Mesorhizobium shangrilense: one gene and its partner. The protein of the gene in region 1 interacts with the protein of each later gene in a pairwise test. Links are inferred from orthologs where the notes say so. Each region holds a gene or a part of one and is shown in the gene's direction. Other genes may lie near its edges. The genes, in order: ptsN and PD284_RS01695.

What was found.
Region 2: the proteins of ptsN (region 1) and PD284_RS01695 interact in binary tests that used the Escherichia coli proteins (3 or more experiments, as listed by UniProt). The link is inferred for Mesorhizobium shangrilense from one-to-one orthologs.

What each region holds. Positions count from the first base shown.
Region 1 is NZ_JAQGPN010000001.1:4,686,117-4,701,125, reverse strand. The notes cover bases 6,925-9,820. They hold ptsN (PTS IIA-like nitrogen regulatory protein PtsN), read left to right. Parts: upstream 6,925-8,088; coding sequence 8,089-8,553; downstream 8,554-9,820. Other genes in these bases: PD284_RS22645 (nucleoside hydrolase), read left to right, coding at 9,502-9,820; PD284_RS22650 (Hsp20 family protein), read right to left, coding at 8,948-9,373; PD284_RS22655 (BQ00720 family protein), read right to left, coding at 8,620-8,874; hpf (ribosome hibernation-promoting factor, HPF/YfiA family), read left to right, coding at 7,439-8,020; rpoN (RNA polymerase factor sigma-54), read left to right, coding at 6,925-7,194. Outside these bases: PD284_RS22710 (cupin domain-containing protein), read right to left, coding at 73-483; lhpI (bifunctional Delta(1)-pyrroline-2-carboxylate/Delta(1)-piperideine-2-carboxylate reductase), read right to left, coding at 516-1,481; PD284_RS22700 (LapA family protein), read right to left, coding at 1,503-1,841; PD284_RS22695 (integration host factor subunit beta), read right to left, coding at 1,854-2,138; signal peptide peptidase SppA, read right to left, coding at 2,197-3,174; LPS export ABC transporter periplasmic protein LptC, read left to right, coding at 3,472-4,185; PD284_RS22680 (LptA/OstA family protein), read left to right, coding at 4,172-4,684; lptB (LPS export ABC transporter ATP-binding protein), read left to right, coding at 4,765-5,502; more of rpoN, read left to right, coding at 5,674-6,924; more of PD284_RS22645, read left to right, coding at 9,821-10,446; PD284_RS22640 (LysE family translocator), read right to left, coding at 10,457-11,071; PD284_RS22635 (amidase), read right to left, coding at 11,093-12,553; PD284_RS22630 (ribokinase), read right to left, coding at 12,571-13,467; PD284_RS22625 (bifunctional helix-turn-helix domain-containing protein/methylated-DNA--[protein]-cysteine S-methyltransferase), read right to left, coding at 13,526-14,425; PD284_RS22620 (DUF2244 domain-containing protein), read right to left, coding at 14,489-14,980; nth (endonuclease III), read left to right, coding at 15,003-15,009. UniProt on the Escherichia coli protein: Seems to have a role in regulating nitrogen assimilation.
Region 2 is NZ_JAQGPN010000001.1:337,511-352,831, reverse strand. Bases 9,875-13,082 are described here. They hold PD284_RS01695 (sensor histidine kinase), read left to right. Parts: upstream 9,875-10,191; coding sequence 10,192-12,882; downstream 12,883-13,082. Other genes in these bases: PD284_RS01690 (response regulator), read left to right, coding at 12,879-13,082; kdpC (potassium-transporting ATPase subunit KdpC), read left to right, coding at 9,875-10,189. Also shown: PD284_RS01750 (L,D-transpeptidase family protein), read left to right, coding at 1-863; PD284_RS01745 (sulfurtransferase TusA family protein), read left to right, coding at 875-1,099; PD284_RS01740 (CobW family GTP-binding protein), read right to left, coding at 1,109-2,242; PD284_RS01735 (D-alanyl-D-alanine carboxypeptidase family protein), read right to left, coding at 2,256-3,404; PD284_RS01730 (M20 aminoacylase family protein), read left to right, coding at 3,594-4,757; PD284_RS01720 (hypothetical protein), read left to right, coding at 5,119-5,319; kdpF (K(+)-transporting ATPase subunit F), read left to right, coding at 5,730-5,819; potassium-transporting ATPase subunit KdpA, read left to right, coding at 5,841-7,547; potassium-transporting ATPase subunit KdpB, read left to right, coding at 7,556-9,592; more of kdpC, read left to right, coding at 9,602-9,874; more of PD284_RS01690, read left to right, coding at 13,083-13,562; PD284_RS01685 (hypothetical protein), read left to right, coding at 13,644-14,171; PD284_RS01680 (cadherin-like domain-containing protein), read right to left, coding at 14,455-15,321. UniProt on the Escherichia coli protein: Member of the two-component regulatory system KdpD/KdpE involved in the regulation of the kdp operon. KdpD may function as a membrane-associated protein kinase that phosphorylates KdpE in response to environmental signals.

The sequences.
Region 1 (15,009 bases):
TTGGCACAGTGGACGGTCGCAGGCAAACGCCCCTTTGGCGCGTTCGCCCCGGCAGTCCGCTTCCGTGTGGCGCTACGACCGCGTCAGTCTCGGGGCCTTGCCGACGGGCACGGCCTTGAAGTCCGGCAGGTTCCTGAGGTCGCGCTCGGCGCCGCCGGGATTGTAGATGGCGAGCAGCACCAGCGGTTCCCAGCCCGTGTTCACGGTGGAATGATAGATCGCGGTGGGGATGTAGATCGTCTCGCCCGCCCGCACCTCGAATTCCGGCTTGTCATCGACCATCTGCCTGCCGACGCCGGAGAGCACGTAGAGGATCTCCTCCGATTGCGGGTGGTTGTGGCGCGTGTGGCCTTCCCCGGGAAGGAGTACGACCTGGCCGAACGTGATGTTGGCGCCCGGTGTGCTGTCCGGGCTCACCAGCCACTTGATGATGCCCCAGTCGAATGTCTGGGTTTCGAGCTTGGATGGATCGACGGCGCTCATGGTTGGTCCCCTCCCTTTGGCGCGCGAACGGTCTAGTTGCGCATCCTTTCATACACGGCGACTCCCGCGGCCAGATCCTCGATGGCTGCGCCGACCGACTTGAACAAGGTGATCTCCTCGGCAGCGCCGCGCCCGGCCGCGCTGCCGCGCGTCAGGTCGTAGAGGTCGCCCGCGATCGCCTCCGGCTTCAGCACGCCCGATTCGAGCGGCTGGACAATGTCGCCGGCCTCCTTGGTCGCGCCGGCGCGCGTATCGACGAAGACGCGCGCCCTGCGAATGGCGTCGTCATCCGCTTCGCGCATGGCCGGCGTGAAGCCGCCGACCAGATCGAGATGCGCGCCGGGCTTCAGCAGCGCCCCCTTGATCAGCGGCGTCGTCGAGATGGTTGCGCATGACACGATGTCGGCCAGCGAGACCTCGGCGTCGAGATCGGCTGCAGCCTCTGCCGGCAGGCCTTCGGCGCGCAATTGTGCCGCGACCTTTTCCGCGTTGGCCTGAGTGCGGTTCCAGACGCGCACCGAGGCGATGGGGCGGACGGCGCAATGCGCCTTTGCAAGAAAGCCCGACAGGGCGCCCGCGCCGACGATGAGTAGCCGGGAGGCATCCTTCCTGGCCAGATAGGTGGCTCCCAGCGCCGAGGCGCAGGCTGTCCGCCATTGCGTGAGCCGCTGGCCGTCGATGAGGGCGCGCGGCTCGCCGGTGACGCCGTCGAGCAGCAGATAGACGCCCATGACGGCCGGCTTGCCGATCTTGTTGTTGTCCGGCGAAACGGTGACGATCTTGACCCCGGCATAGCCGCCAGCGGAGGTTCCCGTCGCATTGAAGTCGTTCCATGCCGGCATCAGCAGCAGCGTCGATGCGGCCCCGTCCGGCCGCTCGATGGTATGGTGGTGCCGTACCGGCTGCACCGCACCGTCGTGAAAAGCCTTCCGCAGCGTCTCGACCAGCCCTTCGAAAGTGAGGGCTGTGTCGACGTCACCTGCCGACAGCGTGAGCATTGATCGACCTCCCGGGCTGCATCATGCGGCGGGCTTTGGCAGGCTGGTTTGCACCGGGGCCGCGGCCTTCAGCCCGGCCTTGTTCGCAGCGCGCAGCGATTCGGCTTCGGCGCTGCGCTGGCGCGCCAGCTTGCGGTAGCGTCCCTGCTTCAGCCAGGTCGCACAGCTGCCGATGATGACGCCCACAGCTACGGCCAGGAAGACAAGCACGAAGAGCGGCAATTGGATCGTCAATGCGGGGTTGCCGGGATTGAAGGGGTCGAGCGTGAAGGGCACCCACGTCCGATTGGCGACCGCGAGCGCGATCAGGACGATGGCGATCGGAACGAGGATGGCGACGAGGACGAGTCTGTTGATCATTGGCGACACCGACTATTTCGACGCATTCAGCCTCTCGCGCAATTCCTTACCGGTCTTGAAGAAAGGAACCCACTTCTCCTCGACGTCGACGGCTTCCCCCGTGCGCGGGTTGCGTCCGGTGCGGGCAGGGCGGTTCTTCACGGAGAAGGCCCCGAAACCGCGCAACTCCACCCGGTTTCCCTCCGACAGCGCGTCCGTGATCTCTTCGAAGATGGCGTTCACGATGTTCTCGACATCCCTCAGGAAGAGGTGCGGATTGCGGTTTGCGATTAGCTGGACGAGTTCAGATTTGATCATGAGCGCGTTCCCCACATGTTGGCTGCAATTGCACTATAGGGATGATTTTGTTTGATTTTCAGCCGCGGATCGCAGCTCTTTCAGGGTGCCAGACCGACAACAGCCCGTCAAGAAACAACCGTTCGGCGCCGAGTTCATGAAGGACGTCCAGGCTTCCGGAAGGCAAACCCAGGGCCTGTGCGATCCGATTGGAAAGGGCCTGGGAGAAAAAGAAGCCGCCGCTTGACTTTTCAGGCTTCCACTCGACGACTTCGAGCTTTGTGTCGACGCCCTTTGTGCCCAGCCAGTCGATCGCCTTCTCTTCGCCCCCGAGCGAATCCACCAGCTTCCTCTGCAACGCCTGCCGGCCGGTGAAGACCGAGCCGTCGGCGATTGCAGTCACCTCGGCGCGGGACAATGGGCGCCGTTCCTCGACAAGCCCGACGAACCAGTCGTAGCTGTCGAGGATCATCGAGCGCAGCATGGCGCGCTCCGGTTCGGTCGTCGGGTTGAACGGCGATGGCTCTGCCTTCAGAGGCGAGGATTTCACCTCGTCGAGGGTGATGCCGAGCTTTTCCATCATGTTCGTGAAGTTCGGAAACTGGATCAGCACGCCGATCGACCCGATGATGGACGACTGGCGGGCGACGATGTGGTCGGTGGCCGTGGCGATCATGTAGCCTGCCGATGCCGCCAGCGTGCCGACCTGCGCGGCGACCGGTTTGTCGCGCGCCAGCTTGCGCACCTGCTCGTAGATCGCCTCGCCGCCGACGGTGGTGCCGCCGGGCGAGTCGATCGACAGGATGACGCCCTTGACGTGGTTCGCCTTGCGGATGTCCTCGAGGCGCTCGATCAGTTTCTCGTCCTCGGTGATGGTGCCCTCGATCTTGATCTTGGCGATGTGATCGACGGCTCGTCCGCGAAAGCCGTCGTCGCCCAGGGCGTAGGCCGCGGCGGCGATGCCGAAGCCGGCCACGGCGAGGGCCGCGACGCGCCAGAACGTCAGCTTGCGCCGAAGCCGGTGGCGCTCGATCAGGTCGTCAGCTCGCGTGGCCATTTTGTCCTCGTGACGCAATATGAGACGGACGGTTGTACTCGATGCGGGAGGCGGGGGCTACTCACAACAGGGATGCGCTCTCCCGGGGGCTGGCATCTTATCGAAAAATGACCATATTGATCTGACATCGCTCGTGTGATTGACGGGCGGCCCGCGATTGGGGCGCACGTGCGTCAGGCGGGACCATATGCCACTTGGGAACACCAGATATCTGAGGGCGGCGGAAAGTCCGCTGGATACCCCCTTCCGTGCCGCTGCTGCGGTGCAAACTCGATAAATGACCATTGGATATCTTTGATGTCAGCGGCAACGACCATCACCAAAGAAGACGAGCTTATTGCCGCACGTGCGTCCCAGAGCGTGCGTTCCCTTGAAACCGATTTCGCGCGCGCCCGCTCCTACTCGTCCAAGGTGCGTGTGCTTAAGTGGCTGCTGCCCATTCTCGGCCTGGGGATCACGCTTGTATTCGCCGGCTACACCTTCTTGTCGCGGGTGCCGCAATTGACATACGACATCGCCAGCGTCGCCTATGCGGACGGGAAGCTGGTGATGGCTAATCCCAAGTTGAACGGCGTGACCAGCGACAATCGTCCGTACTCGCTGACGGCGGAGCGCGCGCTGCAGGAGCCGGCGAAGCAGCATGTGATCGTGCTGCACGGCATCGACGCCACCGTGCCGATCGACGTGACCGATTCGGCGACAATCCTCGCGGAGCGCGGCGTCTACAACAGCCGCGCCAACGTACTGGACATCCAGACCCCCTTCACCGTCAAGTCGAGCAACGGCATGACGGCCGAACTCGACACCGCCCGCGTGGAGATCGACAACGGCACCATGAAGACCGAGCGCCCGGTCGCGATAACCATGAATGGCAACAAGATCACGGCCGACTCGCTATCCATCCTTGATAATGGGAAGGTTTTGGTGTTCGAAAAGCGCGTGCGCCTGAACCTTTCGCCGGGGGCGCTCGGGGCGGCCGACAAAACGGGAGAGCAACATGCGGGGAACTAGCCTGCTGGCATTCGTACTGCTGACGCTGGCAGCAGGTTCTGCCGTGGCGCAGGAGGCGACCGGTCCCGGAATTCGCCTGGCTGGCGACCAGCCCATCCAGATCGAAAGCGACAAGCTCGAGGTGCGGGAGGCGGAGAGCATGGCCATCTTCTCCGGCAACGTGAATGTCGTCCAGGGCGACACGCTGCTCAAGGCCGGTCTCATGACCGTCTACTACGCCAAGGGCGCGGGCTCGCCGACCAGCGGGTCGCAGCAGATCGAGCGCCTCGAGGTGAAGGACAAGGTCTACCTCCGGTCCAAGGAGCAGGTCGCCACCGGCGACGAAGGGCAATTCGACGTCGCCAGCAACACCCTGGTTCTGACCGGGAAGGAAGTGGTGCTGACGGAAGGCGCAAACGTCGCCAAGGGCAGAAAACTCACCGTCAACACACAGACCGGCAAATCGCAGCTCGAGGGCCGCGTTCAGGTACTCATTACGCCAAGCTCCCAAGGAAATTGATGGTGGACGCTCCCTCCCCGGCGCTGCAGGACTCGAAGAGCCCGCGGCAGGTTAAGCCTGTGGCCGCGCCCCAGTCCGCCATGCGCGAGGGCCTGAAAGGCACGCTGATCGCGCGTGAGCTGACGAAGAGCTACAAGGGCCGGCAGGTCGTGAATGGCGTGTCGCTGGGCGTGCGCGCCGGCGAGGCGGTGGGGCTGCTGGGCCCGAACGGCGCCGGCAAGACCACCTGCTTCTACATGGTCACCGGGCTGGTCCCCGTCGACAGGGGCACGATCGAGATCGACGGCTTCGACGTGACGAGCATGCCGATGTACCGGCGCGCGCGCCTCGGCATCGGCTATCTGCCCCAGGAAGCCTCCATCTTCCGCGGCCTGACCGTCGAGAACAACATCCGCGCCGTCCTGGAGGTGGTCGAGAAGAACCGCGCAGAGCGGGAAACCACGCTCGACGCCCTGCTCGAAGAATTTCACATTGCGCATCTACGCAAGGCGCCCGCAATCGCGCTCTCCGGCGGTGAACGGCGACGCCTCGAGATCGCGCGGGCGCTTGCCACCCGTCCAAGCTACATGCTGCTCGACGAGCCTTTCGCGGGCATCGATCCGATCGCTGTGGCGGACATCCAGCGGCTTGTGCGGCACCTCACGGCGCGGGGCATCGGCGTGCTCATCACCGATCACAATGTGCGCGAGACTCTCGGGCTCATCGACCGTGCCTACATCATCCATGCCGGCGAGGTGCTCACCCACGGCAATCCGGCCGAGATTGTCGCCAATCCGGACGTGCGGCGTCTCTATCTTGGCGAAGGCTTCACGCTCTGACGCCCCTGCAGGGGGGCTGGGCGGAGGCGATGTAACGCTTCGTAAGCGAAGCTGGCCTATCGTCTTTACTTGACAAGCAAGAGCCGGGCCAGTTTGATTCAACTGGCCTTGGCGGGTGAGAGCCCGTACGGCGGCCTGCCTTCGAGTGAATCCCGGAGTTCTCGACCGCATATGGCGCTCGCGACCAAACTGCAGCTGCGCCAATCCCAGTCGCTGGTGATGACACCCCAGCTGATGCAATCGATCCGGCTGCTTCAGTTGAGCCATGTCGAACTGGAGCGCTTCGTCGACGAGGAGATGGAGCGCAATCCGCTTCTCGAGCGGGTCGACCAGCGGGAGGAAGCGCTTCCCCCAGAACCCCAGCAGAACGATGCGGACGCGGCTGCGGACAGCATGTGGGTTCGCGACGACGGCGCCTGGACCGCCCAGTCGATGTCGGAGCAGATGGATTCCTCGCTCGAGAACATCTTTCCTGACGATCCCGGCGTCAGCGATCGGCTCGCGCCTGATCTCAACGCGCAGTGGAAATCGTCGGGCGCCGGCGCGCTGGCCCAATCCGCGGGCGATTTCGACATGGAGGATCTGGCTGCGGCGCCGGTCACGCTGGGTGACCACGTCGCCGAACAGATCGCCTTCCTGATCGCCGATCCTGCCTCGCGGCTCATTGCCCGCGAGCTTGCAGACGGACTCGATGACGCAGGCTACCTGCACGCCGATCCTGCCGAGATCGTCCATCGGCTCGGAGTGGATACTGAGGCCGTCTCGGATGTCCTGGCGCTCTGCCAGACGTTCGAGCCTGCCGGCATATTCGGGCGGAGCCTGGCCGAGTGCCTGTCGCTGCAGCTCGCGGCGCTCGATCGGCTGGACCCGGCCATGCGGACCCTGCTTGCCAATCTGGGGCTTCTGGCGAAGCGCGATTTCGTCGCTCTGCGCAAGCTTTGCGGGGTCGACGACGAGGATCTCATGGACATGGTGGCCGAGGTGCGGGCCCTCGATCCGCGGCCCGGCCTCGCCTTTCAGGGGGGAGGCGCCGAATCGATCGTCCCCGACGTGGAGGTGTGGCCTGCCTCGGACGGAACCTGGACGGTGGAGCTCAACGCGGACGCGCTGCCGCGGGTGCTTGTCAACAATGCGTATGTCGCAAAGGTGAGTGCGTCCTCCAAGTCCCAGCAGGAGCGGGACTTCCTGTCCGAATGCCTGCAGAACGCCAACTGGCTGACACGCAGCCTGGACCAGCGGGCGCGCACGATTCTCAAGGTCGCCGGCGAGATCGTGAAGCAGCAGGACGCTTTTCTCACCCACGGCGTGCGCCATCTGCGTCCCTTGACGCTCAAGGCCGTTGCCGACGCCATTTCCATGCATGAGTCGACCGTCAGTCGGGTCACAGCCAACAAGTTCATGCTGACGCCGCGTGGCGTGTTCGAGCTGCGCTACTTCTTCAGCGCCTCGATCGCGTCCGTCTCCGGTGAGGAGGCGCACTCCTCGGAGGCGGTTCGCCACCGGATCAGGAGTTTGATCGCCGAGGAGCAGCTTTCCAACGTGCTCTCCGACGATGCCATCGTCGAGATGCTGAAGGCGGACGGCATCGACGTTGCCCGCCGCACCATCGCCAAATACCGGGAAGGCATGGACATACCATCCTCGGTCCAGCGGCGGCGCGAGAAGCGTGCGCTGGCGGGCAATAGAGCATAGCCTGCCGCGGCGTCGCTCGATGCGCTCCTTAACCCTTCATTGACATTCCCCCGGGAACTCACTAGAAGCCCGCCCGCATGAGCAGGGTGGTTGTCTTCAGAGCAATGAAACGTCGCCCCAAGACCTGTGTCTAACCAGAAAGTTTGGACCTGAGCACGGCGCATTGGACGCCGCAAACCTTGTGCGCACCGCCCACGGGTATAAACTCCAATCCGACTGACGAGCAGGGAAGGTTCACCAACAAATGAACTTACGTATCGCTGGCAAGCACATGGAGATTGGCGACTCCTTTCGAACCCGCATCGAGGGCCGAGTCGGCGAAGTGGTCGACAAATATTTCGGGGGTGGGTATTCAGGGCACGTCACCGTCCTCAAGTCGGGCTCGCGCTTTTCGGCGGACTGTATGGTTCATCTGGATTCGGGCATGGCTCTGCAGGCGACGGGCGACAGCCAGGAACCTACCGCCGCATTCGAGATCGCCGCGGACCGCCTCGAATCCAGGATGCGCCGCTACAAGAGCCGTTTGAAGACCCATCCGGTGGGCGGCAACAACGAATCGGTCAATGTCTCCTACACCGTCATGGCGGCGCTGCCCGACGAAGAGGTCGAGGTTGCGGAAGACTTCGCGCCGGTTGTCGTGGCTGAGTCGTCCATGGCCCTGAAGACCATGTCGGTCGCATCGGCTGTCATTGAACTCGACACCAAGGAAAGCCCGGTTTTCGTGTTCCGGAACGCTGGCAATCAGGAGGTCAACATCGTCTACCGGCGGCCGGACGGAAATATCGGCTGGATCGACCCGTCTTCGGTGAAGACCGCGCGGGCGTAACGTTACCTCGCCGACGCTGCTGGGCGGGGGAGCCGGGCAGCGATGGGCGGAGCACAAGGATTTTGGTGATGGATCTGAGCGATCTGATCGACGTTCCGGCAATCATGCCGACGTTGCGGGCGAACTCGAAGAAACAACTCCTGCAACTCCTGTCGGAAAAGGCCGCGGCTGTGACCGGGCTGCCGGAACGTGAGATTTTCGACACGATTCTGCAGCGCGAGCGCCTCGGCTCGACCGGAGTAGGCAACGGCATCGCCATTCCGCACGGCAAGCTGGCCGGCGTGAAGCGCATCACAGGCGTATTTGCGCGCCTGGATTCATCCGTCGATTTCGAGGCGCTGGACGACCAGCCCGTCGATCTCGTGTTCCTGCTGCTGGCGCCGGAGGGCGCTGGCGCCGATCACCTCAAGGCGCTGTCGCGCATTGCCCGGGTCCTGCGCGACGCTGACACCGTGGCGAAGGTCCGCGGCACGAAGGATGCCGCCGCAATCCATGCGCTGCTGGCGCACACGCCTGCGTCGCACGCAGCCTAGTCATATCATTGACGATGGGAGGGAGGGCGGTCGAGCGACCGCCCTGTGGTGCGCAAGCGCGCCGCTTCAGTGCACGGCGACGGGCGTCAGATCGTTCTGGAAGGCCCCCGCCAGCGCGGTGTCGCGCTTGTCGGACAAGAGGATGGGTTGGCCATTGGCGGCGAAGACAGCCCACAGCTTGGTGCCCGGCGCGATCTCGGGCAGGCCAGGGAATTTGGACTTGAGATCGTCGCTGACCATTTCGCGGACATAGGCGACGGCGCCCTCGCCGATATGGGCAAGCTGGGCCTGGGATACGTTTCTGGTCTGGTTCTCAGTCATCTCAGCCTCCTATGTGCGGGGCGTCCAATCGAACCAACCCGCGACAGAGCTCTTGGTTCCGGTGCGGTCGACATCAGTCTTTCACCGAAATGTTTATTTTCCGTACCAGCCTTTGCGGCTCGGGGCGTTCGAGATCGATCGACAGCAGCCCGTTCTTCAATTCGCACCCCCTGACCAGCATTCCGTCCGCAAGGACGAAGGTCCTCTGGAACTGGCGCGCCGCGATGCCACGATGGAGGTATTCGCGATCGCCCTCCTCGGTCTGCCGGCCACGAACCATCAGCTGGTTCTCTTCGGTCGTAACTTCGAGGTTCTCCTCGGCAAACCCGGCCACCGCCAGCGTGATGCGCAGCTTGTCGCCCTGGCCGTCGCCACAGCGGACGCGCTCGATGTTGTAAGGAGGGTAGGAATCGCCGGACTTGGCAAGACGTTCCAACGTCTTTTCCATCGTATCGAACCCGAGCAGAAGCGGGCTCGAAAAGGGCGTCATGCGGCTCATTCCAGTGTCCTCAAAGAGCGACCGAAAGGAAAGGGACCCGGATGGCATCCATTCCCGTGTTGCTGATATGGTCCGCCGCCGCGGCAAGTTCAAGACTGCAGATGCCGCCTGCCAAATGAGGAAGCCGAATGCCTGCCAGCCATAAGATCATCATCGACACCGACCCCGGCCAGGACGACGCCCTGGCCATTCTGCTGGCGTTGGGCAGCCCGGAACTCGACATTCTCGGCGTCACTGCGGTTGCCGGAAACGTGCCGCTCGAACTGACCGAAAAGAATGCGCGCAAGATCTGCGAGCTGGCGGGACGCTCCGACATCAGGGTTTTCGCGGGCGCCAGCCGCCCCCTGGTGCGCAAGCTCGTCACTGCCGAACATGTCCACGGCAAGACGGGGCTCGACGGGCCGGACCTGCCTGAGCCGACGATGCCGCTGCAGAAACAGCACGCAGTCGATTTCATCGTCGAGACGCTGATGCGGGAGGAAAGCGGCACTGTGACGCTCTGCCCGCTCGGCCCGCTGACCAACATCGCGCTGGCGCTCAACCGCGAGCCGAGGATTGCGGCGCGAATCAAGCAGATCGTGCTGATGGGCGGCGGCTTCTTCGAGGGAGGCAACATCACGCCTGCGGCGGAGTTCAACATCTATGTGGATCCGCACGCTTGCGATGTGGTGCTGAAATCCGGCATCAAGGTCGTGATCATGCCGCTTGACGTGACCCACAAGGCGCTGACCACGTCCTCTCGCCTGGCCGCCCTGCGCGGGCTGGGGACGCGCGCGGGCATCGCGGCCGCGGAATTGCTGGAGTTCTTCGAGCGTTTCGACGAGGAAAAGTACGGTACCGATGGCGGACCGCTGCATGATCCCTGCGTCATCGCCTACCTGCTGAAGCCCGAACTGTTCAAGGGCAGGGAGTGCAATGTCGAGGTGGAGACCGCCTCGGAACTGACGATGGGCATGACGGTCGTCGACTGGTGGGGCGTGACCGACCGCCAGAAGAACGCCACGGTGATGCGCGACGTCGACGCTGCCGGCTTTTTCGCCCTGCTCACTGAACGGCTGGGCCGGCTGAACTGACGCCAGAGGGCTATTTGGCCCGCGACAGCGCGAGCCAGATGCCTCCGCCCACCAGGAAGCTTCCGCTGATGCGCGAGAGCAGCCTGATGCGGCCGGCCGACAGCAGGCGGCCGGCGCGCCCGGCGGCGAGCGCGTAGGCGCTGTCGCTGACGGCCGCGACCACCATCGCCGTGAGGCCCATGACCCAGAGCTGCAGCGCGTAGCTGCCGGCCGGGTCGATGAATTGCGGAAAGAAGGCGCCGAAGAAGACCAGCGTCTTCGGATTGCTCAGGGCGACGGCGAGGCCTTGTACGAAGAAGCCGCCGCTCGGCTTCCGGGCGTTTCCGTCGCCGTCGAGGGCTTCCTTCGACCGCAGCATCTGGATCCCCAGCCAGATGAGGTAGGCGGCGCCCAGAAGGCGGATCCATTCGAACCAGTGCCCCATGCCCGCGATCAGCGAGGTCAGGCCGACGCCGACGATGGCGATCATGATTGCAAGTCCCGCCTGCGTGCCGGCGACGTTGGCAAGTCCGGCTCTTGTGCCGTGGCGGATAGAATTGGCGATGATCAGCGTGACAGTCGGCCCGGGCACCAGCACGATCACGATGCAGGCGAGAAGATAGGCGGCGTAGAGCTCGACGGACATCAGGGCCTCCCGGCTCGCCGGCTAGTGCGATGCGCCTGCCGGCCAGTCAAGCAGGCTTTCATAGAGTGCGGCTGCGCGCAAGACGGCCAGATCACCCCGCGGCCGTCCGATAAGCTGCAGGCCCATAGGCCGGCCGGCGGCATCGAAGCCGGCCGGCACGTTGACCGCGGGGCAGCCCGCCATCGAGGCGTAGGATGCGACCTCGAGCCAACGGTGGTAGCTGCTCATCCTGCGTCCGGCGATCTCGCTCGGCCAATGGGTCGTCACGGCGAAGGGGAACACGGCCGCACTGGGCAGGGCCAGAAGGTCGAACCGATCGAAAAGCGCGAGAACCGCCCGGTACCAGTCCGAGCGCACGATGGTGGCCGCATGGATGTCGGGGGCCGTCAGGTTCAGGCTGCCCTCGACCTCGAACAGTCCTTCTGGCTTTAGCAGCGCGCGCCGGTGCGGATCGTCGTAGAGCGGTTTCAGGCCGCATCCGCTGGCGGCATGGCGCAACGTGGCGAATGCCGCCCACAAAGCCTCGAAGTCGAAGGCCGGAACCATCGCCTCGATTTTCCAGTCCGCCTCTTCGAAGCGCCTGACCGCTGTTTCGCACAGCTCGCGCACGCCCGCCTCCATGGGCAGGTGCCCGCCGAGATCGCCGAGCCAGCCGATGCGGGCGGGGGATGCCGGCCGGTCGAGGCCGGCGAGGAAGCTGCCATCGGTCGCGAGCGACAGCGGAGAGCGCGGGTCGTAACCGGCCTGCACGTCCAGCAGCATGGCGAGGTCGCGTACGTCGCGGCCCATCGGGCCGTCCACGCCGATCTGGGCGAAGAAAAGATCCTTGTCAGGAGATCCCGGGACGCGACCCTGGGAGGGGCGGAGCCCGTAGACGTTGTTGAAGGCGGCCGGATTGCGCAGCGAGCCGCCATAGTCGCTGCCGTCCGCGATCGGCAACATGTCGAGCGCCAGCGCCACGGCCGCGCCGCCGCTCGAACCGCCGGCCGACAATTCCGGGTCGAAGGCGTTGAGCGTCGGCCCGAAGACGTTGTTGTAGGTCTGCGAGCCGAGGCCAAATTCGGGAACGTTGGTCTTGCCGATGATGACGGCGCCCGCGGCGCGGATGCGCTCGACGTGGATGGCGTCCCGGTCGGGCACGAAATCCTTGAAGATGGGCGAGCCCCAGGTGGTGCGGAGCCCCTTCGTCTCGGCGAGATCCTTGATCGCGATGGGCAGGCCAAACAGCGGCCCGGCCTTGCCTCCGGCGGCAAGATACGCGTCCTTCTCATCGGCTTCGCGCAGGATGTCGCCGCGTTCGCGCAGCGACACGATGGCGTTGACTTTGGAGTTGACCGCCTCGATGCGGTTGAGGAACGCGGTTACGACCTCGCGGACGGATAGCGTCCGCCTTGCGATCCGCGCCGCCAGTTCCCTTGCGGACAGGCGACAGAGCTCGCTGGCCTCAGGGATGTCATGCTTCGTCCGAGGCCGTTCCGTCATGCGTGTCTCCCCTACCGCTAGGTCAGTGCGGCATCCACTTCGGCGGACAGCGGAATGGCCGGCTGTGCGCCCGGCTTCAGGCAGGCGAGCGAGCCTGCCGCGGCCGCCCGCCGCAGAGCTTCGCCCAAAGGCAGCCCGGAATCCAGCCCGGCGCCGAGATAGCCGCAGAAGGTGTCGCCGGCGCCGACGGTGTCGACTGGCGTGATCTTCATCGCCGCGACTTTCAGGAATTCCTGCGGGGTTGCCGCCAGCACGCCGTCGCCGCCCAGCGTGACGATGATCGCGCGGCCGGTCGTGGCCGCATAGGCGCGCATGCGCTCCTCCCGCGAGCCGCCCGGGAGCGACAGGACGTCTGCGAAGAGATCGAACTCGGTCTCGTTGGCGACGGCATAGTCCGCCTTTGCCAAGAGGGGAGCGGCGTCGGCGCGGAAGGGCGCCGTGTTGAGCAAAGTCACGCTGCCGGCCGCGCGGCCCGAATCGAGTACGGCTTCCACCGCCGCGAGCGGGATCTCGTGCTGGAGGAGAATGTGCTCGCCCGGCGCGAACTCGAGGTTCCTGATGGCGGCTGCATCGACTGTCGCGTTGGCGCCGGGGATGACCGCAATGACGTTCTCGCCGTCGCCGCCGACAAAGATGACGGCGATCCCGGTCGCGCCCTCGATTTCTGCCACCCGACCGAGATCGACGCCGCCGGCCTTCAAGAGTTCGACCGCCTCGCCAGCGAAGGAATCGCGGCCCACCGCGCCAACCATGCGGACCTTTGCACCGGCTCTCGCGGCAGCCAGCGCCTGGTTGGCGCCCTTGCCGCCGGGTGCAGTAGCAAAATTGTTGCCGAGCACCGTTTCACCGGGCTCGGGAAGGCGATCCATTGCCGCGATGAGATCGAGATTGATGGAACCGACGACGGTAATCACGTGAAGAAGGCCTCCGGAATGCTCCGGAAGCCTTAACCTGCGTCGTTGCCCGCGGCAATCAGGAGGCGGCGGAGATTTGGCCGGCCTCCCAGCCTAGGATCGCCCGCTTGCGGGTCAGGCCCCAGTGGTAACCGGTCAGCGCCCCGGATTTTCCAAGCGCGCGGTGGCAGGGCACCACGAAGGAGAGCGGGTTTGCGCCGACCGCAGCGCCCACCGCACGACTGGCGGCCGGCGTGCCGATGCTCTGCGCAATGGCCGAATAGGTGCACGCCTTGCCCATCGGGATGCGCAACAGCGCCTCCCACACGCGCAGCTGGAAGTCGGTGCCGATCATGACGACGCGCAGCGGCTGGTCGGATCGCCATTTCGCGGGATCGAAGATCCGCGCCGCATAGGGCGCGGTTGCCGACATGTCCTCAACATAGGCGGCGTTCGGCCAGCGGCCCGACATGTCGGCGAAGGCGGCGCGCTCGTCGCCGGCGTCGTTGAAAGACAGGCCGGCGAGCCCGCGGTCGGTGACCATGATCAGCGCGACACCGAAGGGCGACAGATGGAAGCCGTACCGGATGGTCAGGCCCGCGCCGCGCGACTTGTAGTCGCCGGGCGACATTGCTTCGTGTGTCACGAAGAGGTCGTGCAGGCGGCCGGGTCCCGACATACCGACCTCGTAGGTCGCATCGAGCACCGACATGCCTTCGTCCAGCAATCTGCGGGCGTGATCGAGCGTCACGGCCTGCAGAAAGCTCTTGGGCGTCAACCCCGCCCAGCGCGTGAACAGCTTTTGCAGCCCGTTCGGGGTGTCGCCGACGGCTTCCGCCAGCGTTTCTAGTGACGGCTGGTCGCGATAGTCGAGGCTGATCTTCTCGATGACCTTGCGCACGACCTCATAGTCGGTCCCGTCCGGGGTGATGTCGGTGTCGAGGGCGATCGAGGCTTTCATCGGCATGTGTGCGTTCATAGCGGATAACTCCTTGAACGCGAATATCGCGCCGCGAAGGTCGATTTCCCACCCGATTCCCGTCTAGCGTCTGGCTGTCGCCAGCGCCTGCGAAAATGCCTTGGCAAAACTCTCGCGGTCGTCCGGATTGAGGAAGCTTCCGATCAGCACGCTCTGGCCCTGGCCTTCCACTGCCATCGCGGTGATGCCGATGTCGGTGCGGCGCGCGACGGCGAACTTCGCCCAGAACGGGTTGAAATGGTGCGCTTCCCACTTGCCGGAAGGGGCCGTCTTGCGGATGTCGAGCGACGTGCGCGACACCGACACTTCTTCACGGGCGCGGGCCGCGCGGTAGTTCAGCCTGAACGCCACGTAGAGCAGCACCACGTCCAGCCCGAAGAAGCCGAACACCGGCCAGGCGCCATGGGCGAGGAAGAAGGCGCCGGTGACGATCCAGCAGAAGGTGACCGCGCCCATCAGCACCAGGAAACCGGTGCGGCCGAGCGACCGATGCGGCGTGAGCAGCGCCCGGAAGAACGGTTCGTCGGCGGCGTAAGCGGTGTTTGTCTCGCTCATGGCCGTTGATTATAGAGAGCGCATGCTGA
Region 2 (15,321 bases), 4.4 Mb from region 1 along the record:
TGCACGGCGCCTGCTCGTCGTCGGGATGCTTCTCGATGAACGATGCGCAGATCACCGAGATCTACGCGTTCGCACGCGACTCGTTCAGGGGCGGGCAGACCGAGTTCCAGGTGCAGTCATTCCCCTTCCGCATGACGGCCGCCAACATGGCGCGCTACCGCAACGACCCGAACTACAAGTTCTGGGAGATGCTGAAGGAAGGCTACGACCACTTCGAGATCAGCAAGGTGCCGCCCAAGGTGGACGTGTGCGAGAAGCGCTACGTCTTCAACCGCATCGCGCCCGGCGCGGCCTTCTCGCCGGCCGGAGCCTGCCCGGCAAGCACGATGCCGGATCAGCTTGCGACCGCCTATCAGACGTACCGCTCGACCTATGACGCGGCTTTCTCGAAGGCCGTGAGCAGCTCCAGCGTCGCGACGAAGGCATCGATCACCGGCCTCACGGAGGCCAAGCTGGTTTCCGACTGGACCACACGGCGCGCACGTGGCGAACGCGTTTCGATGCAGCCGCCTTCGATGGCGCATGACGGGACAGTCTCCGTGACATCCCGCATGGGGCGGATCGACTCGCCCGCCGGCCGCAGGATGGCCGCTGTCGACGCCGAAAAGGCGGCGAAGGAAAGGGCGGCGGAACAGAAGCGCCTGGCCAAGCAGCGCGAGGAAGAGGCAAAGCAGCTCGCCGCCTCCCGTGCGGCGGAAGAGAAGGCGGCGGCCGAGCAGGCCGCACAGGTTCCTTCTGCAGAGCCCGCACCAGCCGCAGCGTCCCCTGCCACGGCGCAGGCGGCCCCTGCCCAGCAGCCGGAGGAGAAGACCGGCATTCTTGGCGGCATGCGCAAGCGCCTGACCAACATCTTCGGCAGCTAGGACCGCCCGTAATTTCCGAGATCTATGACCTGAGGGGCCTGAACTGCCCCCTTCCCGTGCTGAAGACGCGCAAGCGCCTCCAGGCGATGACGCCCGGCAGCCGGCTATGGGTGGAGACCACGGACCCGCTCGCGGTGATCGACATCCCCGCATTCGTGAGCGAGGACGGCCACAGGCTCGTCGAGAGCGAGGCCGTCGCGGGCGGTCACCGCTTTCTCATCGAGCGGGGCGGCTGACCGAGCGCGTCAGCTCCGAAATCCGGCGATCGCCAGCGGATTGTCCGCGACCGCAGCGCGGTCGGGCGTGTCGACGGCCGCCTGGTTCGTGATTGCCGCGAACAGGCGGCGCGCATAGTCTTCGGGCATATCCGACGTGATCAACACCAGCCTCGTTCCGCGCCGAGCGTCGGGCCAGGAGGGCAGCCGCGCCGGCGGATGCAGGATCTTCTGGACGCCGTGGATGACCAGGGGGCGAGCCGGGTCCTCCGCAAGCTCGATGATGCCCTTCATGCGCAGCAGCTTGTCGCCCTGGGTCGACTGCAGCAGGTCGAGGAAGGTCGATATTGCGGAAAACGGCACCGGACCGTCGTGGACGAGGCTGAACGAGCGCACACGGTCGTCGTGGCGGTGGTGGCTGTGGTCATGGTCGTCGTGGTGGTCATGCTGATGATCGTGGCCAGCGTGATCGTGGTCGTGTCCGTCGTCCCCATGATCCGACGCCTCGCCCAGCCAGCGACGCACGTCGGCGGTCTTGGTCACGGGGTCGTAGAGCCCGCATTCGAGGAGCGAGGCCACGCTCGCGCGGGGCGCAGCCGTATCGATTATCATGGCGTTGGGGTTGATGCGCCGGATGCGTGCCTGCAACGCTTCGAGCGCAGCGGCGTCATCCTGCAGGTCGAGCTTGCCCATCAGGATGCGGTCGGCGACCGCTACCTGCTTCACCGCCTCGACATGGTTGTCGAGCGTCGCACCGCCGTTCACCGCGTCGACCAGCGTGATGACGCCGTCGAGCCGAAACGCCTGCACGAGGACCGGGTGGCCCATGATCGACTGCAGGACGGGCGCCGGATCGGCCAGACCCGTCGTCTCGATGATGACGCGCGACAGGCGCTTGATGCGGCCGTCCTGGAGTCGATCCACCAGATCGGCCAGCGTATCGACCAGCTCGCCGCGCACCGTGCAGCACAGGCAGCCGTCCGACAGTTCGATGATGCCGTCGGAGGCCTTCTCGACCAGGAGATGGTCGATGGCGACGTCGCCGAACTCGTTGATGATGACGGCGGCGTCCGTCAGCGCCGGGTCCTTGAGCAGGCGGTTGAGCAAGGTCGTCTTGCCGGCGCCCAGGAAGCCGGTCAGGACCGAGACTGGAATCGGGAACATCGGGTCCCTGCGCCTAGTTCACGTCGCCGACGCCGGACGACGCCCTGGCATCGGCCGCCACGGGATATTCGGGGCGGGGCGTCGGGATCGGCACGTCTGCGTAGTTTTTCGCCAGCATCTCCGCGTAGGCCCGCGGCACCGGTCCGTCTGCGCCGCCGGATCCCACCGCGACCAGCTTCAGTGGATGATCGTAGGGTTCGGCGAACGGCGATTTCTTCGTCTGTGCCTGCTCGCTCGGCTGGGGCTTGGCCTTGTCACCCTTCGCCGTCTTCACCGGCTTGGGGCAGATGACCTCGCGCATGTCGCGGGCGACGTCCACACCCTCGCCGTAGCTGGGCAGCGCCGCCACGGTGTCCGCGCCGATGTGCGGGTTTGCAAATCCGTCGTCGAGCATTGCGGCGACGGTTTCGGCACGCTTGGTCGCCGAGGCCTCGCCGAGCACGATGGCGACCAGCGTGCGCCCGTCGCGGGTTGCCGTGCCGATCATGTTGAAGCCGGACGGGCAGATGAAGCCGGTCTTCATGCCGTCCACCCCCTTGTACCGGCCCACCAGCAGGTTGAAGTTGGTCAGCTTCTTCTTGCCCGCGAGCAGTCCCTCGATCGAGAAGTACTGGAGATGCTGCGGGAATTCGCGGCGGATCGCCATGACCAGCAAGCCAAGGTCGCGCGCCGTGGTGTATTGTTCGGCGGCGTGCAGGCCGTTGGGGTTGACGAAATGGCTGCCCTTCATGCCGAGGCGGGCGGCTTCGGCATTCATGCGGTCGGCGAACGCCTGCTGCGAGCCGCCCACATTCTCGCCGATCGCCATGGCGATGTCGTTGTTGGAACGCACCAGCATCATCTTCAGCGCATTGTCGGCGGTGACCACGGTGCCTGCAGGATAGCCCATCTTGCTGGGCTGCTCCCTGGCGGCCTTCTTGGAGATCGTGATCGGCGAATCGAGCTGCAATTCGCCCGCCTGGATCGCCCGGAACGTCACATAGGCTGTCATCAGCTTGGTGAGCGACGCCGGATACCACCGCTGGAACGCATCCTCATGCGAGATGATGCGTCCATCGTTGAGGTCGAAGAGCAACGAGGGCGTGGCGAGCGCGGGCGTAGCGCCCCATGCGCAAGCCAGTGCGCCCAGTGCGAGAAACAGGGGTCTAAAATTCCGCCGCATGCAAAAATCCGGTCTTGTGTCGTCCAGCGTCGTCGCCATCTTGAGGTTTGATGGCGGCATCGTCTATGTTCCGGTTGGCCAGCCCTCAATCCGGCGCCCGTCACCAGCTATCTAGCCTATGTGACGCCACCAAGGCAAAACCGCAAATCTGCCTTCGTTGGGCAGGGCGCACCAGACGTGAGACATTGCATGCCGATCTTGAACCGCGCAGCCGAAATGCAGGACGAAGTGGCCGGGTGGCGACGGCAGCTCCACCAGCAGCCGGAACTCAATTTCGACGTCTTCAAGACCGCTGACTTCGTCACCGCGAGGTTGCGCGAGTTCGGCGTCGACGAGGTCGTCACCGGGCTCGGCCGCACCGGCGTGGTCGGGGTCATCAAGGGCAGGCACGGCGAGGGCCGCACCATCGGCCTGCGCGCCGACATGGACGCCCTGCCGATCCACGAGGTCACCGGCAAGCCCTATCAGTCGCAGACGCCCGGCGTCATGCATGCCTGCGGCCATGACGGCCACACGGCGATGCTTCTGGGGGCGGCGAAATATCTGGCCGAGACCCGCAATTTCGCCGGCAGCGTCGCCGTCATCTTCCAGCCCGCCGAAGAAGGCGGCGGCGGCGGCAACGAGATGGTCAAGGACGGCATGATGGAGCGTTTCGGCATCGAGCGTGTGTTCGGCATGCACAACATGCCGAGCCTGCCGGTTGGCCAGTTTGCGCTGAGGCCGGGTCCGATCATGGCCGCGACCGCGGAGTTCACGATCGGCATCAAGGGGCGGGGCGGTCATGCGGCGATGCCGCACACCACGATCGACCCCATCATGATCGGCAGCCAGCTCGTCGCGGCGCTCCAGACCATCGTGTCGCGCAGCGCCGACCCGGTCGAGGCGCTGGTGGTCACGGTCACCAAGTTCCACGCCGGCGACGCCTACAACGTCATCCCCGACCATGCCGAGATCGCCGGCACGGTGCGCACCCTGAAGAAGGAGGTCGCCGCGCTGGCCGAACGGCGCATGCGGGAGATCTCCGCAGGGCTCGCAGCCGCGCATGGAACCGAGATCACCGTCGCCTACGACGCCAACTATCCGGTGACCGTCAACGATGCCGAGCAGGCTGTCTTTGCCGGCGACGTAGCTGCCGTCGTGGCCGGCGAGCCCAACGTGCACCGGGCGATGCCGCCGGTCATGGGCGGCGAGGATTTTTCCTACATGCTCGAGGCGCGGCCCGGCGCCTTCATCTTCATCGGCAACGGCGATTCGGCCTCGCTCCACCACCCTGCCTACGACTTCAACGACGAGGCGATCGCGCACGGGATGAGCTACTGGATCAAGCTCACCGAGACCGCGCTGGCGGCATGAAGCCCGCGCCCCCGAAAGGGGGCGCAGATCGATTCTGCGCGCGCCGGAAAACTGTCCGGCGCGTGCGCGCAAACGGTTGGCGAAGCGGCGCAAAGCCTGTATGAGTGCCGCCGAGTGGTCCCGTAGCTCAGTAGGATAGAGCGGCAGATTCCTAATCTGTAGGTCACAGGTTCGATTCCTGTCGGGATCACCATTGAAGCGCTGGATGATGTTTGGCAGCGCCATCATGCTGCGTCGCGCGACAACTTGGTCCCTCCGATCTCCAACGGTTTCATCGGTCCGCGGCTGGTCAGCGCGACCCGCTTGCGTTCGCGTTCAGGTTGCGTCACCCCCGCCAAGGGACTGGAGAGAGCGCATCCACATGGCGAAATGGCTCATCCTGATTGCCGGCGTGTTTCTGTTCTTCAATGGCATGACGGCGCGAAGATACGGTTACGCAGATCCCGAGCAGCACTGCTTCAACATGGACTACATCAAGTTGGTCGGTTGCTTCGGCACGCCGACGGGACCGTCACTCGTTGTATGGGGATCGACCCTCATCGGCGCTGGCCTGATTGCCTGATCGGTCATCCGCGGCAGGCGTCGAACCGGGGAAGCCGGCGCACGGGAGCACGACGTGGAATGAACAGCCCTATTCGGCGGTGAACGTAGCGGCCGAAATTGATCCACCGCGGAGCGGGTGAGATCAGCGTCAACTTATGCAGGCGCTGCGCGGTCTCGACGGCCCGCGCCCCTACGCCCGTAGCGAAAGCGACCCGCCCCACGCGCCCCCTGAAAATCCCGCGTTTACGCACCGTTTACGGGCAGTCGGCGCATTGCACATCGCGCGTTGATTGCGGCCGGGCATAGTCATGAGGCTCTCGAAAACAGGGAGCGTTCCATGCTCGACCTTCTCTACATCGCGCTTGCCGCAGGCTTCTTCGTTGCCGCTGCGGCCTCCGTGCGCCTGCTCGAACGGCTGTGAGGCGCGTCATGACGTTCGACCTCCTCCTCGGCGGCGCCGTCGCCGCTCTCCTTCTCGTCTATCTCGCCTACGCGCTGGCCAGGCCCGAACGGTTCTGATTGCTGGCAAGGACACGTCTCATGGCGCCCGACATTCTTCAGTTCATCCTCTATGCGGCGCTCGTCGCGGCGCTGGCCTGGCCGCTCGGTCTCTATCTTGCCCGCCTCTACGAAGGTGGGCGGACATGGCTCTCGCCCGTCCTGTCGCCCGTCGAACGCGGCTTCTATGCGCTCGCCGGCGTCAAGGCCGACCAGGGCCAGCACTGGACGCGCTACGCGCTCTGCGCGCTTGCCTTCAGTCTCGTCTCATGGGCGCTGCTCTACGCGATGCTGCGCCTGCAGCACCTGCTGCCGCTCAATCCGGAAGGTTTTGGGCCGCTGTCGCCGGACCTGGCGTTCAACACCGCGGTCTCGTTCACGACCAACACCAACTGGCAGGCCTATGGCGGCGAGACGACGCTGTCGTATCTGAGCCAGATGGCGGGACTGACGGTGCAGAACTTCGTCTCGGCCGGCGTCGGCATGGCGGTCTGCGCGGCCATCATCCGCGGCTTCATCGCCCGCGAGCAGAAGCTGCTCGGCAATTTCTGGGTCGATCTGACCCGTTCGGTCCTCTACGTGCTGTTGCCGCTGTCGATCGTGCTGACCCTCTTCCTCGTCTGGCAGGGCGTGCCGCAGAACCTGATGGCCTATGTGCCGGCGACCACGATCGAGGGCGCACAGCAGACGATCGCCCAGGGTCCGGCGGCCTCGCAGATCGCCATCAAGCAGTTGGGCACCAACGGCGGCGGCTTCTTCAACGCCAACTCGGCGGCTCCCTACGAAAACCCGACGCCGCTCGCCAACCTTGCCGAGATGGTCTCCATCCTGCTCATCCCGGCGGCCTTCTGCTTCATGTTCGGCAGGATGGTGCGCCACATGCGCCAGGGCGTCGCCATCTTCGCGGCGATGGGGGTCCTGTTCCTCGGCGCGCTGGCGCTGACCTACGGGTCCGAGGTTCCCGGCAATCCGGCCTTCGCTTCGCTTCCCGTCGAGCAGACCGCCGGGAACATGGAGGGCAAGGAGGTTCGCTTCGGCGTCGGGAATTCGACGCTGTGGGCGACCGTGACGACGGCCGCATCGAACGGCTCCGTCAACGCCATGCACGATTCCTTCATGCCGCTCGGCGCGCTCGCCCCGATGCTCTTGATGCAGGTCGGCGAGGTGGTGTTCGGCGGCGTCGGCTCCGGCTTCTACGGCATGCTGTCTTTCGTGGTGCTGACGGTCTTCCTGGCGGGGCTCATGGTCGGCCGCACGCCGGAATACCTGGGCAAGAAGATCGAGGCGCGGGAGGTCAAGCTGTCCGTGATCGCCTTCCTGGTGATGCCGCTGGGCGTGCTGGGGCTCGGCGCGCTCGCCGCCGTGCTGCCGGTGTCGCTCTCCTCGCTGCAGGAGACGGGTCCGCACGGTCTGTCGGAGATCCTCTACGCCTATTCGTCCGCCACCGGGAACAACGGCTCGGCATTCGCGGGCTTCGGCGCCAACGTGCCCTATCACAACACCATGCAGGGCATCGCGATGCTTCTGGGCCGCTTCGTCTACCTTGTCCCGATGCTGGCGGTTGCGGGCTCGCTCGCGGCGAAGAAGTCCGCGCCTGCATCGAGCGGCACGTTCCCCACCCACGGCCCGCTCTTCGTCACCCTGCTCGTCGCCGTGATCGTGATCCTCAGCGGGCTCACCTTCTTCCCGGCGCTGGCGCTGGGCCCGGTCGCCGAGCACGTCTCGATGCTCGCCGGCCAGACGTTCTGAGGAACTCCATGCGCAAGAAGCAAGACATCTCGCTCTTCGACCGGCGCGTCACAGGCCCGGCTCTCAGGGCTGCGTTTCAAAAACTCGCGCCGCGCGTCATGGCGAAGAACCCCGTCATGTTCGTGACCGAGGTCGTCGCCGCACTCTCCACGCTGCTTTTCGTGCGTGACTTCTTCACCGGCGGCGAGAACGTCGCTGTGGTCGGCCAGGTTGCCGCCTGGCTCTGGTTCACCGTCTATTTCGCCAACTTCGCGGAAGCCATGGCGGAGGGCCGCGGCAAGGCCCGCGCCGACACGCTGCGCGCCACCCAGTCCGAGACCCCGGCGCGCAAGCTGGCGGCGCTTGATGCGGCAACGCATGAAATGGTCTCCAGCCGTTCGCTGAGGCCCGGCGATCTGGTACTTGTCGAGGCCGACGACATCGTCCCTGCCGACGGCGAGATCGTGGAAGGCATCGCCTCGGTCGACGAGAGCGCGATCACCGGCGAATCCGCCCCGGTGATTCGCGAGGCAGGCGGCGATCGCTCGGCAGTGACGGGCGGAACGCGCGTCGTGTCCGACTGGATCAAGGTGAGGATCACGTCCCGGCCCGGCGAGAGCTTTCTCGATCGGATGATCGCCTTGGTGGAGGGCGCCGAGCGCCACAAGACGCCGAACGAGATCGCCCTCAACATCCTTCTCGCAGGCATGACGATCATCTTCCTGATCGTGGTCGTGACGCTGGAGCCCTTCACGATCTATTCGGGCGCGCTGATCCCCGTCGTGTTCCTGATCGCGCTCCTGGTGACGCTGATCCCGACCACCATCGGGGGCCTGCTGTCGGCCATCGGCATTGCCGGCATGGACCGGCTGGTGAAGGCGAACGTCATCGCCAGGTCGGGCCGCGCCGTCGAGGCAGCCGGCGACGTCGACGTGCTGCTCCTCGACAAGACCGGCACCATCACCTTCGGCGCGCGGATGGCGGATGCCTTCGAGACGGTGCCCGGGGTCTCGCAAAGGGAGATGGCGGAGGCCGCACTGCTGGCCTCGCTCGCCGACGAGACGCCCGAAGGCCGCTCGATCGTCGATTTCGCGCGCAAGAAGCTGGGCCGGGCGTTGGACGGAACGGATCAGGTGACCGATGCCATCCCCTTCTCGGCCAGCACTCGCATCTCCGGAGCGGATTTGAGAGACGGTACGCGATTGCGAAAGGGCGCCTCCGACGCGATCCTGGCCTGGTGCGGCACGACGGCGACGCCGGAACTGCAGGCGCTGGTGGAAGGCATCGCCAGATCGGGCGGCACCCCGCTGCTGGTCGCGCAGGACAAGCGGGTGCTGGGCGTCGTCCACCTGAAGGACATCGTCAAGCCCGGCATCCGCGAGCGTTTCGCCGAACTGCGCCACATGGGCATCCGCACGGTGATGATCACCGGCGACAACCCGCTGACGGCGGCCGCGATCGCGGCGGAAGCCGGGGTCGACGACTTCCTTGCCGAGGCCACGCCCGAGCGCAAGCTGGACCTGATCCGCAAGGAACAGGCCGAGGGCAAGCTGGTCGCCATGTGCGGCGACGGTTCGAACGACGCGCCGGCGCTGGCCCAGGCCGATGTCGGGGTCGCCATGAACACGGGCACGCCCGCGGCAAAGGAAGCGGGCAACCTGATCGATCTCGATTCCGATCCCACGAAGCTCATCGAAATCGTGCTGGTGGGCAAGCAGCTGCTGATCAGCCGGGGCTCGCTGACCACGTTTTCGGTCGCCAACGACGTCGCGAAGTATTTCGCCATCCTGCCGGCGCTGTTCGTCACCGCCTATCCGGCGCTCGATGCGCTCAACGTCATGCGGCTGGGCAGCCCCGGCAGCGCCATCCTCTCGGCGGTCATCTTCAATGCGCTGATCATCATCGCGCTGATCCCGCTGGCGCTGCGCGGCGTGAAGTACCGGCCGGCGACGGCGGCGAGCCTGCTGCGCCGCAACCTGCTCGTCTACGGCCTTGGCGGCCTGATCGTTCCATTTGTCGGCATCAAGGCGATCGACCTGATTGTCAACGCCGCCGGCATCGTATGAGGTGACACCATGATTTCCGAGTTGAGACCGGCCATCATCATGCTCGTCCTGTTCACCGCGCTGACGGGCGTGGCCTATCCGTTCGCGATGACAGGCGCGGCGCAGGTCCTGTTTCCGGCTCAGGCCAACGGCAGCCTGATCGAGCGCGACGGCCGCATCGTCGGTTCCGAACTGATCGGCCAGGCCTTCGCCGGGGATGCCTATTTCCACGGGCGGCCTTCGGCGGCAGGCAGCGACGGGTACGATGCCGCGTCTACCGGCGGCAGCAATCTTGGCCCCACATCGAAGGCGCTGATCGAACGGGTCGCCGCCGACGCACGGCGCATCAGCGCCGAGAACGGCGGCGGCCGGGTTCCCGTGGACCTCGTCACCGCGTCAGGCAGCGGCCTCGATTCGCATATCTCGCCGGAAGCGGCCTACTTCCAGGCCGCGCGCGTGGGCAACGCCCGCGGCGTCGATGGGGGAGCGGTCCGCGACCTGGTCGCAGGACAGGTCGAGAAGCCTACGCTGGGCGTCCTCGGCCAGCCGCGCGTCAACGTGCTCCTGCTCAACCTCGCTCTCGACGAGCGCTTCCCGGCCCGACCGTCAACGGAGTGACGATGGAGAAGGAAAGCCGCCCGGAACCCGAGGCCCTGCTCGCGGAAGCGGCGAAGGAGGGACGCGGGCGGCTGAAGATCTTTCTCGGCGCCGCCCCCGGCGTCGGCAAGACCTACGCCATGCTGGAGGCCGCGCAGCGACGCCGCGCCGATGGCGTCGACGTGGTGGTCGGTGTGGTCGAAACGCATGGCCGCGCCGAGACGGAGCGACTGACCCCCGGGCTCGAGCTGTTGCCGCGCGCGCAGGTCCCCTATGGCGGCCGGATCCTTGCCGAGATGGATCTCGACGGGCTGCTCGCGCGGCGGCCGCGGCTGGCGCTGGTCGACGAGCTCGCGCACACCAATGTGCCCGGCAGCCGCCATGCCAAGCGCTGGCAGGATGTCGAGGAGCTGCTGGATGCGGGCATCGACGTCTACTCGACGCTCAACATCCAGCACCTGGAAAGTCTCAACGACGTGGTTGCCCGGATCGCCCGGCTGAAGGTTCGCGAGACCGTTCCCGACAAGGTGCTGGAACTGGCCGACGAGATCGAGCTGATCGACCTGCCGCCCGAGGAACTGATCGAACGGCTGCGCCAGGGCAAGGTCTGCATCCACGACCAGATCGCCCGCGCGATCCAGAACTTCTTCTCCAAGGGCAACCTGACCGCGCTGCGCGAACTCGCCATGCGGGTCGCCGCCGACCGCGTCGATGCCCAGATGACCGCGCATATGAAGAGCCACGCCATCGCCGGGCCCTGGCCGACACAGGATCGGGTGCTCGTCTGCGTGAACGAAGCCCCCGTCTCCAAGGCGCTGGTCCGCGCCGCCAAACGGATGGCCGAGAGGTCGCGGACGGACTGGATCGCGGCCAGCGTCGCGACGCCCCAGTCCGAGCACCTTCCGGACGCGGCCAAGGATTCCATCGCCGAAACCCTGCGTCTGGCAGAGACGCTCGGCGCCGAGATCGCGACCATCAACGCGGAAAGCCACGTCGCCGACGAGATCCTCTCCTTCGCGCAAAGCCGCAACGTCTCGCGCATCGTCATCGGGCGACCGCGGCCCCGGCTCTTCTCCGCCTGGTTCACGCGCGAGACTGTCGCCGAGGAGATCATCCGCAAGGCGCAGGATTTCGAGGTCACGATTGTCTCCGCCGACCCGGTGGAGGCCCGCAAGTCCGTCATCGGCGCGGCGCGGCCTGCGCTCGAGCGCGACCCGAAGGCCTACCTGTGGGCGACCGCAACCATCATTGCCTCCGGCGCGGCGGCCACGCTGGTCAGCGGCCTGTTCCCGGTCGAGAGCCTGTCGCTGTTCTTTCTCGTCGGCGTGCTGGCCGTCGCCAGCCGCTTCGGCCTCTGGCCCTCGATCTATGCCAGCGTGCTCGCCTTCCTCGGCTATGATTTCTTTCTCGTCGAGCCCTACTACACCTTCGAGATCGCCCACGAGAAGGTGGTGATGACGCTGGTCCTGTTTCTTCTGGTGGCGATCGTCACCGGGAATCTCGCGGCCCGGCTTCGCAACCAGGCCCGCGCCCAGCGCGCCATCGCCAAGCGGACCGCGAAGCTCTTCGACTTTTCCCGAAGGGTGGCGAGCGTCGCCTCGCTCGACGACGTCGTCTGGGCGGCGGTCACCCATGTCGCCTCGACCATGCAATGCTCCTCCATGATCCTGATGCCCGACCGATCGGGCAAGCTCGCCATTGTCGGCGGCATGCCTCCGGAGGACCAGTTGCAGGCAAGGGATTGGGGCGCAGCCGCATGGGCCTGGGAGAAGGCGGAGCCGGCCGGCTGGTCGTCGGCGACGCTGCCCTCGGCCACCTGGCTGTTCATGCCGATGAAAAGCGCCGAAAAGGTCCACGGGCTGCTGGCGGTCCAGTTCGGCGCGCGCGAATACATCACGACCGAGGAACGACGGCTGCTGGACTCCCTCGTCGACCAGGTCGGCATCGCCATCGAGCGCACCAAGCTTGCCGCCGACATGGAGCAGTCGCGCCTGCTGGCGGAAACCGAGAGCCTTCGCGCGGCGTTGCTGTCCTCCGTCAGCCACGACCTGCGGACCCCGCTCGTCTCGATCATCGGCGCTGCCACGGCGCTGGTCGAGTCCGACGGGGCGCTTGGCGGAAGCGGACGCAAGGCGATGGCCGAAACGATTCGCGACGAAGGCGAACGCCTCAATCGTTATGTCCAGAATCTACTCGATATGACACGACTGGGCTACGGTGCGCTGAAGGTGGCGCGCGAGCCGGTCGACCTGCGGGAAGTGGTGGGACGGGCGATCCGGCGGCTGGAGCGGGATCTTGCCCGCCATCGCGTGGTGCGCGACCTTCCGTCGTCGTTGCCGGAGGTAATGGGCGATGCGGTGCTTCTGGAGCAGGTGGCGACGAACATCCTCGACAACGCCGCGAAATACGCGCCGCCCGGATCGGAAGTGACGATCTCGGCTGCGCCACATGACGGCGTCGTCGCACTGGCCATCTCCGACCAGGGGCCCGGCATCGCGGAAGCCGACCGCCCCCACGTTTTCGACATGTTCTTCCGCGTGCATGCGGGCGACGGCCTGCCCGGCGGCACGGGGCTGGGGCTCGCCATCGCCAAGGGTATCGTCGACGCCCATGGCGGGTCGATCCGCGCCGAGGCCGCGACCGCCGGGGGGCGAGGCACGCGCATCGTCCTGACCCTGCCCATGGGCTCGTCGGGTCATGGGGGTCCCGCGTGAACACGGGCCGCATCCTTCTGGTCGAGGACGATCCCGGCATCCGCAAGTTCCTGCGCGTGGCGCTCGAGGCGCACGGGTTCTCGCTCGAGGAGGCGGCCTCCGGCAAGGCGGGCATCGCCCTGGCCGCCACCGCGCAGCCCGACCTCGTGGTGCTGGATCTCGGCCTGCCGGACATGGACGGCAAGCAGGTCATCGCCCGTATCCGCGAATGGTCGCAGGTTCCGATCCTGATCCTGTCGGTCCGGCAGGCCGAAGCCGAGAAGGTTGAAGCCCTCGATTCGGGCGCGAACGACTACGTCGTAAAACCTTTCGGCATTGCCGAGATGATGGCGCGCGTGCGGGCGTTGCTGCGGTCGAGTTCCGGCGGCACGGCCGCCAATCCGGAAATCGTCCGGGGCGAGTTGCGGATCGATCTCGCGCGCCACGAAGTCACGCTCGCGGGCGAAGCCCTGAAGCTCACGCGCAAGGAGTTCGAGCTTCTGGCGCTGCTCGCCCGCAATGCCGGTCGGATCGTCACCCACCGCCAGCTTCTCAACGATGTCTGGGGACCCGCGCACGAGCACGACGTTCAGTATCTGCGGGTCTTCATCGGCCGCCTCCGCGGCAAGCTTGGCGATGATCCTGCAGCCCCACGCTTCATCCTGAACGAACCCGGCGTGGGCTATCGCTTTCTGGACTGAAGGCGCTGTCGAGATTGTCCGTGGGAGGAGATTCTCCTGGGAGACACCACGTTTCCGGGCATCCGCGGGAGATTGGCGCCCGTGAACGATTTCCTTCCGGGCAAGCTGCCACAGTCTGGAATGAAGAGATTCAAGGGTTGTAACGAGCTTGCCTTTCCCGCCGGCTCCGGCCGGCTGGTTCTGTTTTGCCGGCAGAAATCCTGGACGGGTCGCTCCGGGGAGCTTATTCACATGGAAGTGAAGCTGAGCCCGCACATAGACGCCGCGCCTTCTTTCTCGCGCCTTCGCGCCACCGTGCTCCTTTTGGTGTTGGCGCTCCTCGCGCCACATGCTTTGCCGGCGCTGCCGTTGCCGGCCGCTTTGGAACTTGCGGCCCAAAGTCACCGGCCCTCGGTCGACGTGGTCCTTCCCAAGGCATCGGCGATCACAGGCCTGCGAAGCGGGGACGAACCTGTCATCGTCGAAAGGGCGGATGGCCCCCCTGTTCTGCCTTCGGTACCGCGGATCGACAGGCCCCGCACCATCGGCCTGATCGGAACGTCTCCGGATGTTTCCGGATTGCTTTCTCGCGCGTTTGCGCTTTATCGGCAGCGCGCACCACCCGCTTAAAACCCAGGAAAACCATCAACCGCAGAGGATCTCGCGGGATCCGCTGCAATCGATGCTGCGCCATCGGCGCTTGGGTATGAGACATATGAACGATAGCAACGATCCGAACTCGAAGGACAGCATCCGGTCCTCGATGCTTGGCTGGGCCGCGCTCGTGGTCGGCGCCGCTGCAATTCTTGGGATCGCATACGTCCTGCGGCCATAGGCTGCCGGACTTTCAACGAGCATCCGCCGCCGGTCTTATGGCCGGCGGTTCTCTTTTTGGGTGCCGTAGCCGTGCCGTCTAGGCGCTTTGTAGCAGGTCGGCGAGGAAGTCGCCTGAGGTTCCGACCCGCTGCACCTGATCGGCGAAATCGTTGACGGCATCCGCATAGGGTCCTATGTCGGCCCGCACCGCCTCGTAGAGCACGGAGCTCAACAGCGCGATCTTCTTGGCGTCGTCGAGGCTGACGCCGACCGACGGCACGATGCGGTCGGCGGCGACCTGCTCGAAGTAGCTTTCCGCATCGAGGAAGAACTGTTTTGACGCGTCCGGATCGCCGCCGGCGGCCGTGAGGGCGGCCGCGGTGATGATCAGGTCGAAGGCCTTCTCCACCGCCGCCTCGTAGCTCAGGGCCCCGAACGCAAGGTCGAACCACGCCTGTCCGTCCGGGTTGCCGGTGGCGAGGTTGGTGGTGAAGTTCAGATACTTGTTCTCCGCATTGTACGGCGAATAGTACGCGTCGGTCAGGTCGTGCGGGTTGGTCTCCGAGCGGATCAGGTATTCGAAGCCGGCTTCCGACGGTACCGTCTGCATGAAGAGCTGCCAGACCGCCGCCACCAACCCGGTCTCGAAGCGGTCCAGCGTCCAGTCCGGCTGCTCCATGTCGATCAGGCCGGCGAGCGGCGTGTCGGCGGCGGTCTCCGCCCCGAAGCGGATGAACTCGATGCCGTCGAGCACATCTGCGCCCAGATCGCCGTCGGACGGGTCGATGTCGAGCACGCCGATCCTGCCGTTCGCGAGCTGTACGAAGACATAGCCGTCCGCATCGCCCGGCAGGACGACGCTGTCGTCGCCGTCGCCGCCGAAGATGTCGTCGTCGCCTTCGAGCGGCCGGAACACGTCATTGCCGGAGCCGCCATGCAGGATGTCGTTGTCGGGGGTGCCTAT